4 regions of the Streptomyces sp. NPDC029169 genome follow, and region 4 is predicted to be linked to each of the others. Evidence: riboswitches for the same ligand, from Rfam matches in the RefSeq annotation. Region 4 holds a riboswitch; each other region holds the start of a gene.
The links. A riboswitch is a leader RNA that binds a small molecule or an ion and turns the genes downstream of it on or off. The one in region 4 is predicted to bind cyclic di-AMP.
Positions count from the first base shown of each region.

Region 1: linked by a shared signal. The riboswitch ahead of ACZ4VI_RS21415 (M23 family metallopeptidase) and the one ahead of ACZ4VI_RS16915 (M23 family metallopeptidase) in region 4 are both predicted to bind cyclic di-AMP.
Region 2: linked by a shared signal. The riboswitch ahead of ACZ4VI_RS18025 (transglycosylase family protein) and the one ahead of ACZ4VI_RS16915 (M23 family metallopeptidase) in region 4 are both predicted to bind cyclic di-AMP.
Region 3: linked by a shared signal. The riboswitch ahead of ACZ4VI_RS25715 (transglycosylase SLT domain-containing protein) and the one ahead of ACZ4VI_RS16915 (M23 family metallopeptidase) in region 4 are both predicted to bind cyclic di-AMP.

Region 1 is NZ_JBVHXA010000011.1:106,037-110,240, forward strand. Features, by position in the region: gene ACZ4VI_RS21410 (M16 family metallopeptidase) at 1-1,353, shown strand, start outside; cyclic di-AMP (ydaO/yuaA leader) riboswitch at 1,550-1,715, shown strand; gene ACZ4VI_RS21415 (M23 family metallopeptidase) at 1,729-2,511, shown strand; gene ACZ4VI_RS21420 (GntR family transcriptional regulator) at 2,692-3,384, shown strand; gene ACZ4VI_RS21425 (HPr family phosphocarrier protein) at 3,522-3,803, opposite strand; gene ACZ4VI_RS21430 (bifunctional acetate--CoA ligase family protein/GNAT family N-acetyltransferase) at 3,981-4,204, shown strand, end outside.
Region 2 is NZ_JBVHXA010000008.1:233,654-237,857, reverse strand. Features, by position in the region: gene eno (phosphopyruvate hydratase) at 1-813, opposite strand, end outside; gene ACZ4VI_RS18025 (transglycosylase family protein) at 1,109-1,804, opposite strand; cyclic di-AMP (ydaO/yuaA leader) riboswitch at 1,808-1,983, opposite strand; gene ACZ4VI_RS18020 (transglycosylase family protein) at 2,249-3,205, opposite strand; gene ACZ4VI_RS18015 (cytochrome P450 family protein) at 3,320-4,204, opposite strand, start outside.
Region 3 is NZ_JBVHXA010000015.1:128,041-132,244, reverse strand. Features, by position in the region: gene ACZ4VI_RS25720 (phosphocholine-specific phospholipase C) at 34-2,070, shown strand; cyclic di-AMP (ydaO/yuaA leader) riboswitch at 2,384-2,543, shown strand; gene ACZ4VI_RS25715 (transglycosylase SLT domain-containing protein) at 2,546-3,409, shown strand; gene ACZ4VI_RS25710 (phosphoribosyltransferase family protein) at 3,433-4,204, opposite strand, start outside.
Region 4 is NZ_JBVHXA010000007.1:367,902-372,105, reverse strand. Features, by position in the region: gene ACZ4VI_RS16920 (PrsW family intramembrane metalloprotease) at 1-787, shown strand, start outside; gene ACZ4VI_RS16915 (M23 family metallopeptidase) at 844-1,935, opposite strand; cyclic di-AMP (ydaO/yuaA leader) riboswitch at 1,947-2,094, opposite strand; gene ACZ4VI_RS16910 (PP2C family protein-serine/threonine phosphatase) at 2,335-3,615, opposite strand; gene ACZ4VI_RS16905 (MFS transporter) at 3,750-4,204, opposite strand, start outside.

The DNA.
Region 1 (4,204 bases), on a different contig from region 4:
CAGCCGAAGCCGGGCACCGCCAGGCCGTGGGCCTTCCCGGCCCCCGACCGCGGAGCCCTGGACAACGGCCTGACCGTGCTGCGCTGCCACCGCCCCGGCCAGCAGGTCGTCGCCGTCGAGGTCCTCCTCGACGCCCCGCTGGACGCCGAGCCCGCGGGGCTCGACGGTGTCGCCACGATCATGGCCCGCGCCCTCTCCGAGGGCACGGACCAGCACACCGCCGAGGAGTTCGCGGCCGAGCTGGAGCGCTGCGGCGCCACGCTCGACGCGCACGCCGACCACCCGGGCGTACGGGTCTCCCTGGAAGTCCCCGTCTCCCGGCTGCCCAAGGCGCTCGGGCTGCTCTCCGAGGCCCTGATCGCGCCGGCGTTCCTCGACTCCGAGGTCGAGCGCCTGGTGCGCAACCGGCTCGACGAGATCCCGCACGAGACGGCCAACCCGGCCCGCCGGGCGGCCAAGCAGCTCTCCAAGGAGCTCTTCCCGGCCGACTCCCGGATGTCCCGGCCGCGCCAGGGCACCGAGGAGACGGTGGAGGCGATCGACGCCGCGGCCGTCCGTGCCTTCTACGAGGCGCACGTCCGCCCCTCGACGGCCACCGCCGTGGTCGTCGGCGACCTGACCGACGTGGACCTGGACAAGGTCCTCGCCGAGACGCTGGGCGCCTGGACCGGGAACGCCGCCGAGCCCCGCCCCGTCCCGCCGATCACGGCGGACGACACCGGCCGGGTCGTCATCGTCGACCGCCCCGGCGCCGTCCAGACCCAGCTGCTGATCGGCCGCGTCGGCGCCGACCGGCACGACCGCGTCTGGCCGGCCCAGGTCCTCGGCACGTACTGCCTCGGCGGCACGCTCACCTCCCGCCTCGACCGCGTTCTGCGCGAGGAGAAGGGCTACACCTACGGTGTCCGGGCCTTCGGCCAGGTGCTCCGCTCCGACGGCAAGGGCAACGGCGCCTCGATGCTCGCCATCAGCGGTTCCGTGGACACCCCCAACACCGGTCCGGCACTTGACGACCTGTGGAGGGTGCTGCGCACCCTCGCCGCCGAGGGGCTGACGGACGCCGAGCGCGACGTGGCCGTGCAGAACCTGGTGGGCGTGGCGCCGCTCAAGTACGAGACCGCCGCCTCGGTCGCCGGGACGCTCGCCGATCAGGTCGAGCAGCACCTCCCGGACGATTTCCAGGCGCAGTTGTACGCGCGGCTGGCCGAGACCGGCACGGTGGAGGCGACGGCGGCCGTCGTCAACGCCTTCCCCGTGGACCGTCTCGTCACCGTCCTCGTGGGCGACGCGGCGCAGATCGAGGCGCCCGTGCGCGCGCTCGGCATCGGCGAAGTGACCGTCGTCACCGGCTGACGAGGTTTCGCACCACTGAAGGACCCCGACGTAGCGATACGTCGGGGTCCTGCTGTTTGTCCGAAATGCTGCGGACGGTGCGTGTATGACCTGTGGCAAGTCTTACAAACAGGCGTGACTGTTTGGTGATTGACGGACGATCCGCCTAGCGTCGATCCGGCTGTTCGCCAGTTGCACCCGCCGCACCCGCGGCATCGGACAGTCATCGCCGAGTCCCCGTCAGGCGCGAGCCTGGGGAGCCGGGGACCCACACGAAGTCCCTGGGGTGAATCGGACGCCTTCGCATCCGTGCGGAGGGGCCCGTAGGAGACCTTCCTGCTCCGAACCCGTCAGCTAACCCGGTAGGCGAGAAGGAAGGAAAGGATCAGCCCCTACATGGCGTTCACCCGTGCCACCGGGAAGCATCGTGGTCCGAGCCGTCTGGCGCGCCGCAGCGCGGGCCTCGCCGGCGTCGCGACCCTCGCCACCACCGGCGTCATCGGAACCCTCGCCTCCCCGGCGCTCGCCGTCGACACGGACGCCCCCTCCCTCGAGGACACCGGCCTGACCCAGATCGTCGCCGCCGACTCCCTCGCGGACACGATCGACGCCCAGGCCGCCGCCCAGGAGCGCGAGGCGGCCGAGGCCGAGGCCCGTGCCAAGGAGGAGGCGAAGCGCAAGGCGGAGGCGAAGCGGAAGGCCGAGGCCCGCGCCAAGGAGATCCGCGAGGCCAAGGAGCGCGCCGCCCGCGAGGCCGAGCGCAGGCGCCTCAACTCCTTCCAGCTCCCGGTTGCCGGCTCGTACGTCTCCACCGGCTACAAGGCCGGCGGCTCGCTCTGGTCCTCCGGCAGCCACTCCGGCGTCGACTTCCACGCCGCCTACGGCACCAAGGTCGTCTCCGTCGGCTCCGGCACCGTCGTCGAGGCCGGCTGGGGCGGCGCGTACGGCAACAACATCGTCATCCGGATGAACGACGGCACGTACACCCAGTACGGTCACCTCTCGGCCATCAGTGTCTCCGTCGGCCAGTCCGTCACCCCGGGCCAGCAGATCGGCATCTCGGGCTCGACCGGCAACTCGACCGGCCCGCACCTCCACTTCGAGGCCCGCACCACCGCCGAGTACGGCTCCGACATCAACCCGGTCGCGTACCTGCGCGCCCGCGGCGTGAACGTCTGACCGACACCGCATCAGAAGGCGTCAGAAGCGCGTCAGAAAAGCCCCGGCTCGTACTGAGCCGGGGCTTTTCGCTGACCAAAAGATATCCATGATTCCTGAAGAGCCATCGGAAATGCCGCCCCGCTGCAATAGAGTCGCCGGAGAACCGGTTTCGCGCGGATCACATGGCGGAGGTCGAACATGCGCATTCCCGCGCACTCGGTATGCACGGCGATCCGGGACGACATCGTCACCGGGGTCTTCGAGCGCGGCAGCCGGCTGACCGAGGAGCAGCTCGCCCGCCGTTACGGAGTCTCCCGCGTCCCGGTCCGCGAGGCCCTGCGCACCCTGGAGTCCGAGGGCTTCGTGATCACCCGCCGCCATGCCGGCGCCCACGTCGCCGAGCCCACCGAGCAGGAGGCGGCGGACCTCCTGGACGTACGGTCTCTCCTGGAACCGCTCGGCGCCGCCCGCGCCGCCCAGCGCCGGACCGAGGCGCACCTCAAGGTGCTGCGCGGCCTGGTCAGGCTCGGGCAGGAGAGGGCCAGGCGCGGCCAGGGGGACGATCTGCGCTCGCTCGGCGGCTGGTTCCACGAGACGCTGGCGCAGGCCTCGGGCAGCCCGGCGCTCACCGCCCTGCTCACTCAGCTACGGCACAAGATCGCCTGGATGTACGCGGTCGAGGCCCCCGCCCAGCCCGTCGAGGCATGGGCGGAACACGGGGCGATCGTGGACGCGGTGGCGCGGGGCGACGCCGAACGGGCCCGCGCCCTGACCGCGATGCACGCCGAGCGCTCGCTGGTCCTGCACCGGCTGAAGCTTCCGGAGCGCGGGGAGCGGGGGCGTGTGAGGGTTTCGCAACACGTCGTCAACACGGCGACCGCCCGGAATTAACGAGCGGACCGTATACAAAGAGCGGGAATTCGAGGGCCTTCTTTGTGCTGCGCGGAATTCCCATGAAATCGGCCGGATGAAACGAAGAAGCCGCACCCACCGTCATGTCGGCGTGTGCGGCTTCTCCGGAAATTCGGTCAGACGGTCTCGGGCAGTTCCTCGAGACCCTCGGCAACCAGCTTCGCGAGACGGTCGAGCGCGACCTCGGCGCCCTCGGCGTCCGAAGCGAGCACGATCTCCTCGCCGCCCTGCGCGCCCAGGCCGAGCACCGCGAGCATCGACGCGGCGTTCACCGGGTTGCCGTCGGCCTTGGCGATCGTCACGGGGACGCCGGAGGCCGTGGTGGCACGGACGAAGATGGAGGCGGGGCGGGCGTGCAGGCCCTCGGCCCAGCCGACGTTGACGCGGCGCTCAGCCATGGTGTTGCCCTTCAAGTCTCAAAGCCGGTTGTCTAGACCAGTCTCTCATGGGTCGCGGAGTGCTCGTGGCCGACCTCCGGCCCTGCGCCAGAGCCGATCGGTTTTCCCACCCTTGCATGGTGCACCAGGCGCCGCGCGACCGGTGTCCGTGTCGGTCCCCGGCCGTACTCTTGCCCCATGCAGAGCGCGTCGGAACAGCCGTCACAGCCGGAACGACCGGAGCGGCCGGACCACGCCTACCCCGACCACTGGGAAGCGGACGTGGTCCTGCGGGACGGCGGCACCGCGCGCATCAGGCCCATCACCGCCGACGACGCCGACCGCCTGGTCAGCTTCTACGAGCAGGTCTCGGACGAGTCGAAGTACTACCGCTTCTTCGCGCCGTACCCGCGGCTCTCCGC
Region 2 (4,204 bases), on a different contig from region 4:
GTACTCGGTCATCTCGGCGGCCGAGCGGGACTTGCCCTCGAACTCGTACGAGCCGTCCTTGTAGAACTCGGAAGCGGCGACGTCGAGCGCCAGCGCGATGTCCTTGCCCGGGGCGTAGCCGGCCTGCTTGATGGCCTCCAGGATGAGGTCGAGCGCCTCGCGGTTGGAGTCCAGGTTCGGGGCGAAGCCGCCCTCGTCGCCGAGGCCGGTGGACAGGCCCTTGGTCTTCAGGACGGACTTGAGGGTGTGGTAGACCTCGGTGCCCCAGCGCAGGGCCTCGGAGAAGGACTCCGCGCCGATCGGCGCGATCATGAACTCCTGGATGTCCACGTTGGAGTCGGCGTGCGAGCCGCCGTTCAGGATGTTCATCATCGGAACGGGCAGCAGGTGCGCGTTCGGGCCGCCGAGGTAGCGGAAGAGCGGGAGGTCGGAGGCCTCGGACGCGGCGTGCGCGACGGCGAGGGAGACGCCGAGGATGGCGTTGGCGCCGAGGGAGGCCTTGTTGTCCGTGGCGTCCAGGTCGAACATGGCCTGGTCGATCAGGCGCTGCTCGGTGGCGTCGTAGCCGACGAGCTCCGGCCCGATCTGCTCGATCACGGCGAGGACGGCCTTCTCGACGCCCTTGCCCTGGTAGCGGTTCTTGTCTCCGTCACGGAGCTCAATGGCCTCGAACGCACCGGTGGAGGCACCGGACGGAACGGCAGCACGGCCGGTGCTGCCGTCGTCGAGGCCGACCTCGACCTCGACCGTGGGGTTGCCTCGGGAGTCCAGGATTTCCCGGGCTACGACGACGTCGATGGACGGCACGAGCATCTCCTTCTGGGATGTGACGCTGGATGTGACGCTGCGATGCAAAGTCGCTTCGGCCTTGCGACAAGAGCCTAACCGGCTCCCGGGCTCCAGCCAGCCGGGCGCCCGCCCCCTGGGACGAAAAAGGACCCAAGGGCATGCATCCGGGGGCAAAAGACCCGTACCTACTCATGGGTAACGCTGAACGGGCGGAACCCCGGCCCGGAGCGCACGGGGGGAGTCGCTCCGGACCGGGGTGGTCACCGCGGGAGGGTCGTGGGACCCGTGTGAGCCGCCGGACTCACACGAGCCGCCGGGCTCACTTCAGGTGAAGCTGCTGGCCCGGGTAGATCAGGTCGGCGTCCTCGACGACGTCCTTGTTGAGCTCGAAGAGCTTCTCCCAGCCGCCCTTGACGTCGTGGGCGGCGGCGATCTTGCTCAGGGTGTCACCGGCGACGACCTTGTACTCGCCGTCACCCTTCTTGACCTTCTTGCCGGCCGGGGTGGTGACGGTCTTCTTGGACTCGGCCTTCTTGGACTCGGCCTTCGGGGCGGTCCGCTGCTCGCTGCGGGTCGTCGGCTGCTCGGCCTGACGCTCCGGCTGCTGCGGGGCGCTCTGCTCGGCGGCGCCGCCGTCGTACGCGGCGTTGGAGAGGCCGACGCCGCAGCTCGGCCAGGCACCCTTGCCCTGGCCGGCCAGGACCTTCTCGGCGATCGTGATCTGCTGCGACTTCGAGGCCTGGTCGGCGGTGGCGGCGTACGCGGTGCCACCGTAGGCGGCCCAGGTGGAGGCGGCGAACTGCAGGCCGCCGTAGTAGCCGTTGCCGGTGTTGATGGACCAGTTGCCGCCGGACTCGCACTGGGCGACGGTGTCCCACTCGGAGGTGGTGGCGGCCGAGGCGGACCCGGCGGTCATCAGCGGGGCGGCGACGGCGACACCGGCGACACCGGCGAGGGCGACGGCGCGGGTGGCCTTGGAGGGACGACGGTGTTTGCCCTTGGCGGAAAACAGCATGGGACTTCTCCTCACCGACGCCTACGAGGTGAGCTGTCGGGTTCGGGCCATGTGAGTTGCCCGGCCGCGCGACCCAGCGCGCGGCTTCACCCCAAGCCGGTCCGTCGGCCGTCTGTCTCAACGGCCGGGGACGGCACTTACCTTGGGTCCCCCGCTCCTGCCTTCGGCGCATGACGCGACGACTGTTCCCATCGGCCGACGGCAGGATTCGGCGTACCGGTCGACGGGGCCCGCGGTGGCGAGCGGTGACGACCGTAGACACAGACCCGGGGGAAGTTCAAAGACGCCCATGGGGGACAAAACGCCCCTACTCGCTTCGGGACGAAGGGTGTTTACGCAGGTGAGAGGTGACGGAAGCAGAGTTTGCGGACGAGGCGCGCCAGTTGAGACAAAGAGACTCATGTCTCACTTGAACAGAACCGGACATACGACCCCGAACTGCCCCTACTTCGGGGCTGTCTCGCTCACGAGGTCGATGTCGAGGTCGAGGCTCTGGCCAGGGAGGATGAGGTCGGGGTCGTCGCCCACCGTCGCGCGGTTGGCGTCGTAGAGGGCACTCCAGCCACCCGGGAGCTCGTTCTCCTGGGCGATCTCGGTGAGGTTGTCGCCCGGCTTGACGGTGTATTCGCCGATAGCGTCCCGAATGTTCCGAGAAGCCCTGTTGTCCGGAGTGTCCCTACTGCCGTCCGGATTCATCGAATCCGCGCCAGGTGCCGGCACATCGGACGGGGAGGCATGTCGGCCCGTTTCAGGCGCCTTGTCCGTATGACCCGTCTCCTCCGGGGCGGCGTCACCACGGTGCTTGCCGGTGCCCTCGGTCACGGGCGCGGACGGCGTGACGGTCGGGGACGGGGCCCCGGGGGTCGCAGAGGCGTCCGGCTGTGCGGGCGCGGCCGAGGGGCTGGAGGAAGGACTGGAAGAGGCCTCGGAGTCGGCCGGGAGGCCGACGGTCCGGTTCGACTCCGGGAGCGGACCCGTGGGCTCCACCGGCGTGACGGCCGGACCGGGGTCGACATCGGGCGTGGCGCCGCCCTTCGTGAGCCCGGCGATCGGGGCACAGGTCGCCCACTGCGTGTCACCCGCGGCGAACGCCTTCTCGGCCACCGCGATCTGCTGGGCACGGCTGGCGAGGTCCGCGCTCGTCGCGTACGCCAGACCGCCGTACCTCTCCCAGGTCTCCTGGGTGAACTGGAGCCCGCCGTAGAGCCCGTTGCCGAAGTGGGCGCTCCACAGGCCGCCCGACTCGCACTCGGCGACGCGGTCCCAGGTCGCGGCATCGGCGGCGGAGGCCGAGCCCGCACCCAGGAGGGGCAGCGCGAGGGCCGATCCCGTCACGCCTGCGGCGACGACGATGGCGGGTGCCTGGCGGGGTCTGCGGTGTCGTCCGTTCCCGGAGCGCATGCGGAGCTGCCTTTCGCGTGACTGCTGAGGTGACGGTGAACGTAGCGGCATTCGAACGTCAGTCACAAGTCGATGCAGCGGAGATCACGTAAAAGTCACAGTCTTGACGACCCGTCAGTTCGCAACTGGTGCGAACTCGACAGGAAGCGTGCGCAATCCACGCATGATGAGCCCGCCGCGCCACCGCAGATCGGCAGGATCGACGGCAAGTCGCAGGTCGGGCAGGCGAGTCAGCAGCGTCGCGAGCGCGATCTGCCCTTCGAGCCTGGCGAGCGGGGCGCCGATGCAGTAGTGGATGCCGTGCCCGTAGCCGAGGTGCTGGTTGTCGCGCCGGGACAGATCGAGCGTGTCCGGCTCGTCGAAGCGCGCCGGGTCGCGGTCGGCGGCGGCCAGCACGACGAGGACCGGGTCGCCGGCCGGGATCTCCTGCCCGCCGATCGTCAGCGGCTCCATGGCGTACCGCCAGGTCGCCAGCTCCACCGGCCCGTCGTAGCGCAGCAGCTCCTCGACGCCGGTCTCCAGGAGGTCCCGTTCCCCGGCGGCGAGCGAGGCCTGGAGGCGGGCGCGCTGGTCGGGATGGCGAAGCAGGGCGTACACCCCGTTCCCGACCAGGTTGACGGTGGTCTCGAAGCCGGCGAAGAGAAGGATGAAGGCCATCGCGGCGGCCTCGTTCTCGGTGAGGTGCTCGCCGTGGTCGGAGGCCTTGATGAGCCCAGAGATCAGGTCGTCGCCGGGATCGAGCCGCTTGCGGTGGATCAGCTCCGCGAGATAGCCGCGCATCTTCTTGACCGACCGCGCCACCCCGCCGCGCGGCCCTCCGCCGTGCCGGATCATCATCCCGGCCCAGTCCCGGAAGTCGTCCTGGTCCTCGCGCGGCACTCCGAGCAGGTCGCAGATGGCGTAGATGGGCAGCGGGAAGGCGAACTCGTGGATGAGGTCGGCGGTGCCGTTGGCCGCGAACGAATCGATGAGCTGGTCCGTCAGCTCCTGCACCCGGGG
Region 3 (4,204 bases), on a different contig from region 4:
ATCAGGGCACCGGGTGACACGAGAGGCGGGGCATTGACTTCCATCAGCCGCAGGGGATTCGTCGGGATCGGGGCAGGGATCGGGGCAGGCCTCACGGCCGGCGCGGCGCTGCCCACGGGCACGGCGTCGGCCGCCGCAGCCGCCGCGACCGGCACCATCACCGACGTCAAGCACGTCGTGATCCTCATGCAGGAGAACCGCAGCTTCGACCACTACTTCGGCAGGCTGCGCGGCGTCCGCGGCTTCGGCGACCGGGCCGCGGGCAACACCCCAGGCGGCTGGGGCACCTTCAACCAGCCCAACTGGGGCGGCCGGCAGTACCCGTGGAAGCTGAGCGCCACCCCACCGGCGGGCGGCGTCGACGGCGAGACCCTGGCCCAGTGCAACGGCGACCTCCCGCACAGCTGGACCTCCCAGCACGCGGCGTGGAACAAGGGCCGGATGGACAACTGGGTCACGGGCGTCGGCAACACCCGCACCCTCGGCTATCTCGACCGCGGCGACATCCCCTTCCACTACGCCCTCGCCGACAACTACACCGTCTGCGACGCGTACTTCTGCTCGGCGCTCAGCGCCACAGGGCCCAACCGCACCTTCCTGTGGAGCGGCAAGATCGACGCCGCCAGCAAGGACGGCGGCGAGGAGTCCGGGCTGACCTGGGAGACGTACGCCGAGGCGCTCCAGCGGGCCGGCGTGAGCTGGAAGGTCTACCAGAACGCCCAGGACAACTACGGCGACAACGGCCTCGCATACTTCAAGAAGTTCACCGACGCGCGGCCCGGCGACCCGCTGTACGACCGCGGGATGGGTTCGGTGCCGAAGGTCACCGGCTCCACTCCGGACGACATCGCCGCCGCGATCCGCGCCGACGTCGTCGCCGGGACCCTTCCGCAGGTCTCCTGGGTGGTGGCGAGCGAGGCGTTCTCCGAGCACCCCTACGCCCCGCCCGGTGACGGCGCGCACTTCGTGGACCTCGTCTACCGCGCACTGGCCGCGAACCCCGAGGTCTTCGACTCGACGGTACTGTTCCTCAACTACGACGAGAACGACGGGTTCTTCGACCACGTGCCGCCGCCGGTCGCCCCGCCCGGCACCCCCGGCGAGTACATCGACGGCGTGCCGATCGGCCTGGGCTTCCGCGTCCCGATGATCGTCATGTCGCCCTGGACGCGCGGCGGCTGGGTCAGCTCCGAGGTCTTCGACCACACGTCCGTGCTGCGCTTCATGGAGACCTGGACGGCCGCCCTCGGCACCCCCGCCACCTGCCCGAACATCAGCGCCTGGCGGCGGAAGGTGACCGGCGACCTGACGGGTGTCTTCGACTTCGCGCATCCGGTGTACGGCGTCCCCTCGGGCCTCCCGTCCACCGCCAGGGTCATCGGGCAGTCCACCTGCGGCCCGCTGCCCAACCCGGTGCCGCAGGACAATGCCCTGCCCGCGCAGGAGTCCGGCAGCCGCCCGGCGCGCGCCGTGCCGTACCAGGTCAACGGAAACCTCGACCGGTTCGAGTTCGGTGCGGCGGGCAAGATCCTCGCCTGGTTCTCGATGACGAACCAGGGCGCGCAGGCGAAGCGGGCCGCGCACTTCACGATCCACCCGCACCAGCACCGGGACACGGCGGCCTGGCAGTACACGGTCGACCCGGGTGCCACGTCGACGGACTACTTCAACATCGGGCTCGGCTCCGGCTCGGGCAAGTACGACATCTCGATGATGGGCCCCAACCGCTTCCTGCGGCGCTTCATCGGCGACGCCTCGAAGGCGGGCAAGGCGATCGAGGTGGCGGCGCGGTTCGCGACCGAGCCCGGCACCGGGAAGACGGCGATCTGGTTCAAGATGACCAACACCTCCGCCGGGCCGGTGACCTTCACGATCCGCTCGGACGCCTATCGCACGGACGGGCCCTGGACGTACACGGTCCCGGCGAGCTCCTCCCGCGAGGACTTCTTCAACGCCGTCGCGTACAGCAACGGCTGGTACGACTTCACGATCCTCGCCGACATCGACGGCACCTGGTCGCGCCGCTACACCGGTCACATCGAGACGGGGGCCCCGAGCATCACGGGCTGAACGTATTCCCACAGTTCCAGCCAAAAGGGACACAAGGGTATTTACACGCCCTTGTGTCCCTTTTCTCGACCCAGCTGAATTTCCTGGAATGACCGTTTTGGCTTCCCGGGTGACATGAATCACGTGGGGCTGCCTGCGGCCCTCGGGGCACCCCCCTTCCCTTGTACCGCAAGGAAGTTCGGCGCGGTCGGGGCCGCGAGAAACGCGGCGATGAATTCTGTACACATTGCCCACCCGTGCCGAGTCTTGTTCCGGTCGACATTTCTCGCCTACGGTCACCTCGACCCGGACGGAACGCCGAATCCTGCCACCGTCCGATAAACCCCCCATTTACCCGTCGGCAGGAGCGGGGGACCCAGTTTTTTCGCCGGTCCGGATTCCCGGAGCGGCTAGGGGTGAAGCCGCACGCGTGCGGCCGGGCAGCTCCAGCCCTAACCCGACAGCTCACCCCGCAGGCGCCGGAGAGGAATCCTTCATGCCCGCTCACGGTAAGCACCGGCGCCCCAAGCGACGTCCCCTCACCCGCGGTATCGCCCTCGCGAGCACGGGTGGCGCCGCACTGGCCCTCCCCCTCGTCGCCACGGCCACCGCGCACGCGGCGCCCAGCGCGGCCCCCAAGACGGCACCCGTCGAGAAGACCGTCTTCAGCGCGCCCGCGAAGATCGCGGAATCGATTCCCACCGCGCAGAATTCCGCCCCCAAGACCTATACCGTCGTCCGCGGCGACTCCCTTTCCGTGATCGCGGACGAACAGAATGTTCGAGGCGGCTGGAAGGCCCTGTACCGGGCGAATCGCGAAGCTGTCGGTGACAACCCGTCACTTATTCACCCCGGGCTCGAACTCACCCTTCGCGGGAAGTCCGTGAGTGCTCCGAAGAAGCCGGCGTCGCAGCCGAAGTCCTCGGCCCGTAAGTCGAGTACGGACCGGGCCGACCGCTCGCAGCGGGCCGCCGCCCCCGCCAAGGCCGCCCCGGCTGCCAAGGCAGCCCCCGCCGCCAAGCCCGCGGCCAAGAGCTACACCAACGACCTGGACGGCTGGATCCGCGAGTCGCTGGACGTCATGGCGCAGTACGGCATCCCCGGTTCGTACGAGGGGATCCACCGCAACATCATGCGCGAGTCCTCCGGCAACCCGCAGGCCATCAACCTCTGGGACTCCAACGCCGTCAAGGGCACCCCGTCCAAGGGTCTCCTCCAGGTCATCGAGCCGACGTTCCTGGCCTACCACGTGCCGGGCACCTCGATGGACCTCTTCGACCCGGTCGCCAACATCACCGCGGCCTGCAACTATGCGGCGGACCGCTACGGCTCGATCGACAACGTCAACGGGCCGTACTGACAGCCGCTCCTGAGGCACCGGCTCTAGAAGTGGTCGGCGAACCAGCCGGCGGCGAGTTCGCCGACCTGTTCCAGCGTGCCCGGCTCCTCGAAGAGGTGGCCGGCGCCCGGAACGACGACGAGCCGGTTCTCGCAGCGGAGTTGACGCTGGGCCTCCTCGTTCAGGTCGCGTACGAGCGGGTCGTGGCCCCCCACGATCAGCAGTGTGGGGGCGCGTACCTGGGCGAGGCGGGGTCCGGCGAGGTCCGGGCGGCCGCCGCGGGAGACCACGGCGGCCACCTCGGACAGCGGGTCGCCCGCGGCCCACAGCGCTGCCGCGGCGCCGGTGCTGGCTCCGAAGTAGCCGGTGCGCAGCCCGTCGAGGCCGGGCTGCCGGCCCAGCCAGTGCGTGGCCCGGGCCAGCCGGTCGGCCAGTAGCTCCGTGTCGAAGACATTGGCGCGGTCGGCCGCCTCGTCCTCGGTGAGCAGGTCGAACAGGAGCGTCCCGAGACCGGCGCGGTTCAGGCTCTCGGCGACGGCCCGGTTGCGGGGGCTGTGCCGGCTGCTGCCGCTGCCGTGGGCGAACAGCACGACACCCGGGGCGTCGTCGGGCACCACGAGGCGGCCCGCGACCTGCACCTCCCCGGCCGGGATGCGCACCTCCGGGTCCTCGGCGCCCGAGCCCTGACCGGCGTGGTGGCGCTCCAGGCAGGCGACGACCTCCTCGTCCGAGGTCTGTGAGAAGTCCTGGTAGAACTGGCCGATCGCGTAGAAGAACTCCGGCTCGTGGACGCTGACGGCCTCGTCGGCCTCCCGG
Region 4 (4,204 bases):
GGTCGCCGGCTTCACCGCCACGGGCTTCGCCTTCACCGAGAACATCCTCTATCTCGGCAACGCCTTCGGAGAGGACCAGGATCTCGGCTCCGACGGCCTCGGCTCCATGACCGCGGGCACCTTCTTCGTACGGATCGTGATGTCGCCGTTCGCGCATCCGCTCTTCACCGTCTTCACCGGCCTCGGCTTCGCTTTCGCCGCCCTCGCCACCTCCCGCCGGAGGTTCCTGCGGGTGCGCCGGACGCTGCTGCCCCTTGCCGGACTGCTCCTCGCCATGCTCATGCATGCGCTGTGGAACGGCTCCGCGACCCTCCTCGGCCCGTTCGGCTTCATCCTGGTCTACGGCATGCTCATGGTGCCCGCCTTCGGCCTGCTGACCTGGCTCGCGATATGGAGCAGGCAGCGGGAGCTGCGCACGATATCCGGGCAGCTCCCGGCGTACGCGGCGGCCGGCTGGCTCTCGCCCGCCGAGCCGCTCGCGCTCTCCTCGATGCGGGCCCGCTCCATGGCCCGCGACTACGCCCGCCGTGCCTACGGCAAGCCGGCCGCCACCACGGTCAACGAGTACGAGGCGTTCGCGACGACCCTCGCCTTCCTGCGCCACCGCGCCCAGCGCGGCGCGCCGGTCCCGGACTTCACGGCGCGCGAGCAGGAGCTGCTCCACCACCTCTGGCAGCGCAAACCGGTCGCCTCCCCCGCCCTGACCTACGCGGCCCGGGCGACGGGCCGGGTGTGGGCGCCGCCGCAGTACCTGGACTACGGCGGCTACAACCCGTACCGGAGCTGAGGCAGGCCCTGCGACGCGAAGGGTGCGACCCCGCCGCCCGGCGCCGCGTCAGAGGATCAGACCGAGAGGCCCTTGCTCGCCAGCCAGGCCGCCGGGTCGATGCCGTCGCCGCCCGGGGTGTGGACCTCCAGGTGCAGGTGCGGGCCGGTCACATTGCCGGTCGCGCCCACGCGGCCGATCGTGTCGCCGGTGCCCACCGACTGGCCCACGCTCACCGTCATCGAGGACAGGTGCGCGTACCAGACCTCCGTACCGTCCTCCAGTTCCAGGACGATCCGGTAGCCGTATGAGCCGGACCAGCCCGCCGACTTGATCGTGCCGCCGTGCACCGCCTTGATCGGGGTGCCGGTGGGCGCCGCGAAGTCGAGGCCGGTGTGGTAGCCGGAGGACCACATGGAGCCGGACTGGCCGTAGGTGGAGGTGAGGGTGTACGAGGACGTGGGCAGCGCGTAGCTCGCGGCGAGCTTCGCCAGGCGCTCCGCCTCGGCCTTCGCCGCCGCCTCCTCCTCGGCCTTCCGCTTCGCCTCGGCCGCCGCCTTCTCGGCCGCGTCCGCCTTGGCCGCCGCCTCCGCCGCGGCCTTCTCGGCGGCCGCCTTCTCCGCCGCGGCCTTCTCGGCGGCGTCGGCGGAGGCCTGCTGCTGCTCGGCCTGCTGGAGGATGCGGGCACGCAGCGCCTCACCGGCGTCCGCCGTCGAGGCGGAGGAGCCCCCGGCCTGCCCGGCGCTGTCGGCCGGCAGGGCGAGGTTCGCCGTGAGCGGCTGGGGGTTGTTCGTCCCGGAGCCCGAACCGTCCGTACCGTCCGCGCCGTCCTCGTCGGAGATGAGCTCGCCGACGCCGGGCAGCTCGGAGGCGTCCGGCAGGTCGAGGTCGGGGAGCGATATCGAGACCGGGGCCTTGTCCTGGGCGGTCGCCATGCCGCCCGCGCCGACGGCCGCGATGACACCGACGCCGAGGACGGTGGAGGAGCGGGCGAAGCCGGAGCGCTGCTTCACGACGCGGTGGCGGCCACCCGAACGGGACTGCTGCCGCAGGGAGTCCTCGGTGGGGTTCCACTCCCCCCACGCCGTCGCGTCGTCGTCCGTCCCGGCGGTGCCCGAGGCACCGAACGCATCGAAGTGGGCTTCGGGGGCAGGGGTGTTGGACGCCACGGAGGCGTGCTCCTTTCCTTCCTTCTCGCCTACCGGGTTAGCTGACGGGTTCGGAGCAGGAAGGTCTCCTACGGGCTGTGCCGCACGGGTGCGACGGTGCCCGATTCACCCCAAGTGGTGGTTCCCCGGTTCCTTTTCAGGATTCGGCGCGTGCGCACGGTGCCGTCTCTTGCGACGGCTGGGACGACCGCGCTGCGTTATCGAACGTTAATAGACACGAGGGCCGGATTCCAAGCCGTTCCGGTTGATCATTCGCGAGATTGAGCCAGTACAGCCCGATTTGATCCCGCTTCAGTACGGACCTTTGCCGGGACCTGGGAACTGACGGTGCGTCAATTGTTATCGCAGCGGTACCTCTCCACTACGGATGGTCACGTACGGGTGGTCACGTACGGGTGGTCACGGCACCACCGGCATCGTGCGGCGCCGCTCCGGCTGCCCCGCCCCCGGCCGGCTCACCGCCAGCAGCGCCATGTCGTCCTGGGCGCCGCCGCCCGTGTACCGGCGGACGTCGTCGACGAGCGCGTCGAGCAGCTCCTCCGGCCCCGGGAAGATCCGCCCGGCGAGCCGCTCGGCCGGTTCGTAGAAGGCCCCCGAGGCGTCGCGCGCCTCCGAGAGACCGTCGGTGTAGACGAGCAGCGTCGCGCCCGGCGGGTACGGGGCCTCGTCGGCCCGGTCCGGCCAGGCGGCCAGCTCGCCCATGCCGAGCGGCAGCGCGGGCTCGGTCGGCTCCAGGAGCGCCACGCCCCCGTCCGCGTACAGCAGCAGCGGCTCGGGGTGGCCGCGGTTGACCACCCGTACGCGCCCGCGCCCGCGCGGGATCTCGGCCAGGACTGCGGTGGTGAACCCCTCGAAGGCGTCGAGGCCGGAGCGGCGCGTGCCCTCCCGGGCCAGCGCCCGCTCGAGGCGCTGCGCGACGCCCTCCAGGGTCGCCTCCTGCTCGGCCGCCTCCCGGAAGGCGCCGATCACGACAGCGACCGCCTCGACGGCGTCGAGCCCCTTGCCCCGCACGTCGCCGACCACGAGCCGTACCCCGTACGGCGTGTCCTGGACGGCGAACAGGTCGCCGCCGATGAACGCGTCCGCCTGCGCGGCCTCGTAGCGGGCCGCGACGTGGAGCCCACCGATCCGCTCGGCGGGCGTCGGCAGGACGGCCTTCTGCGCGGTCTCGGCGATCACCCGCGCCGAGGCGAGCCGCTGCCCGCTGCGCCGGACGACCCCGTTGATGAGCAGGGCGAGGCCGGCGACGGTGACGACGGTCAACATCTCGATAAGGGAGGGGACATCGGTGACGGTGTCGTTGTAGACGTGCAGACCGACGCCGGCGAGGACCGCGGCGATGCCGGTGAGGAGCGTCGTCAGCATCGAGAAGAACGGGGCCGCGATGAGCGGCGCGGCCGAGAACATCGGGGAGGCCGTGTACGAGGGCGGGGTGGAGAGGTCGAAGACGACACCGCCGAGGATGACGAGCGGGGGCAGGGCGCGGATGAACCGGCGAGCCTGCTCGGCGCGCGGCCCGGGGCGCCCGTTCGGCTCTCCCCGCCCCTGCCCTTGGTTCCGGCCCTGGTTCCGCCCCTGGCTGCGTCCCTGATTCCGTCCCTGGTTCCGGCCCTGGTTCCGCCCCTGGTTCCGTCCCTGGTTCCGTCCTCGTCCCTGACCCTGCCCCTGCCCCTGCCCCACCTGTGCTCTCCTGCCCGGTCCGTACGCGGCGACGGCGACGGACGGTACCGCGCCCTCCCCAGGGTGGCGGGAGCCGCGCCGCGCGGCGACCCCCACTCGGCCAAGTGGGGGACACCGGGCTCAACTACGACGCGTCATCCACCCCCGCCCAGCCGCCCGCCCAGCCGCCCGCCCCGCCCCAGCGCCCGTACCGCGCCCGCACACACGAGCCCGACCGCGCACAGCACCAGCCACGGCGTCGCCGACCACCCCGTGACGTCGAGCAGGACACCCGTACCCAGGTTCCCGAGCGTGATCCCGATCCCGCAGACGGTGTTGTAGAGCCCGTAGTGGGTGGCCACCCACCGCCCGCCCGAGAGCGCGACGACCGTGTCCATCTCGTACGGGTACAGCACCGCGTTCGCGACGGCCAGGACCGCCGCGCACAGCAGCAGGCCCCCGAGTCCCGGCACGGCCACCGGCAGCAGGAACGCCCCGCCCATCAGCGCGAGTCCCAGGACCAGACACCGCTCCCGGCTCAGCCGGCGCCTGCACCAGGCAGTGATCCGCAGCTGACCGGCGAGCGCCACGAGCGCCGAGACCACGAACA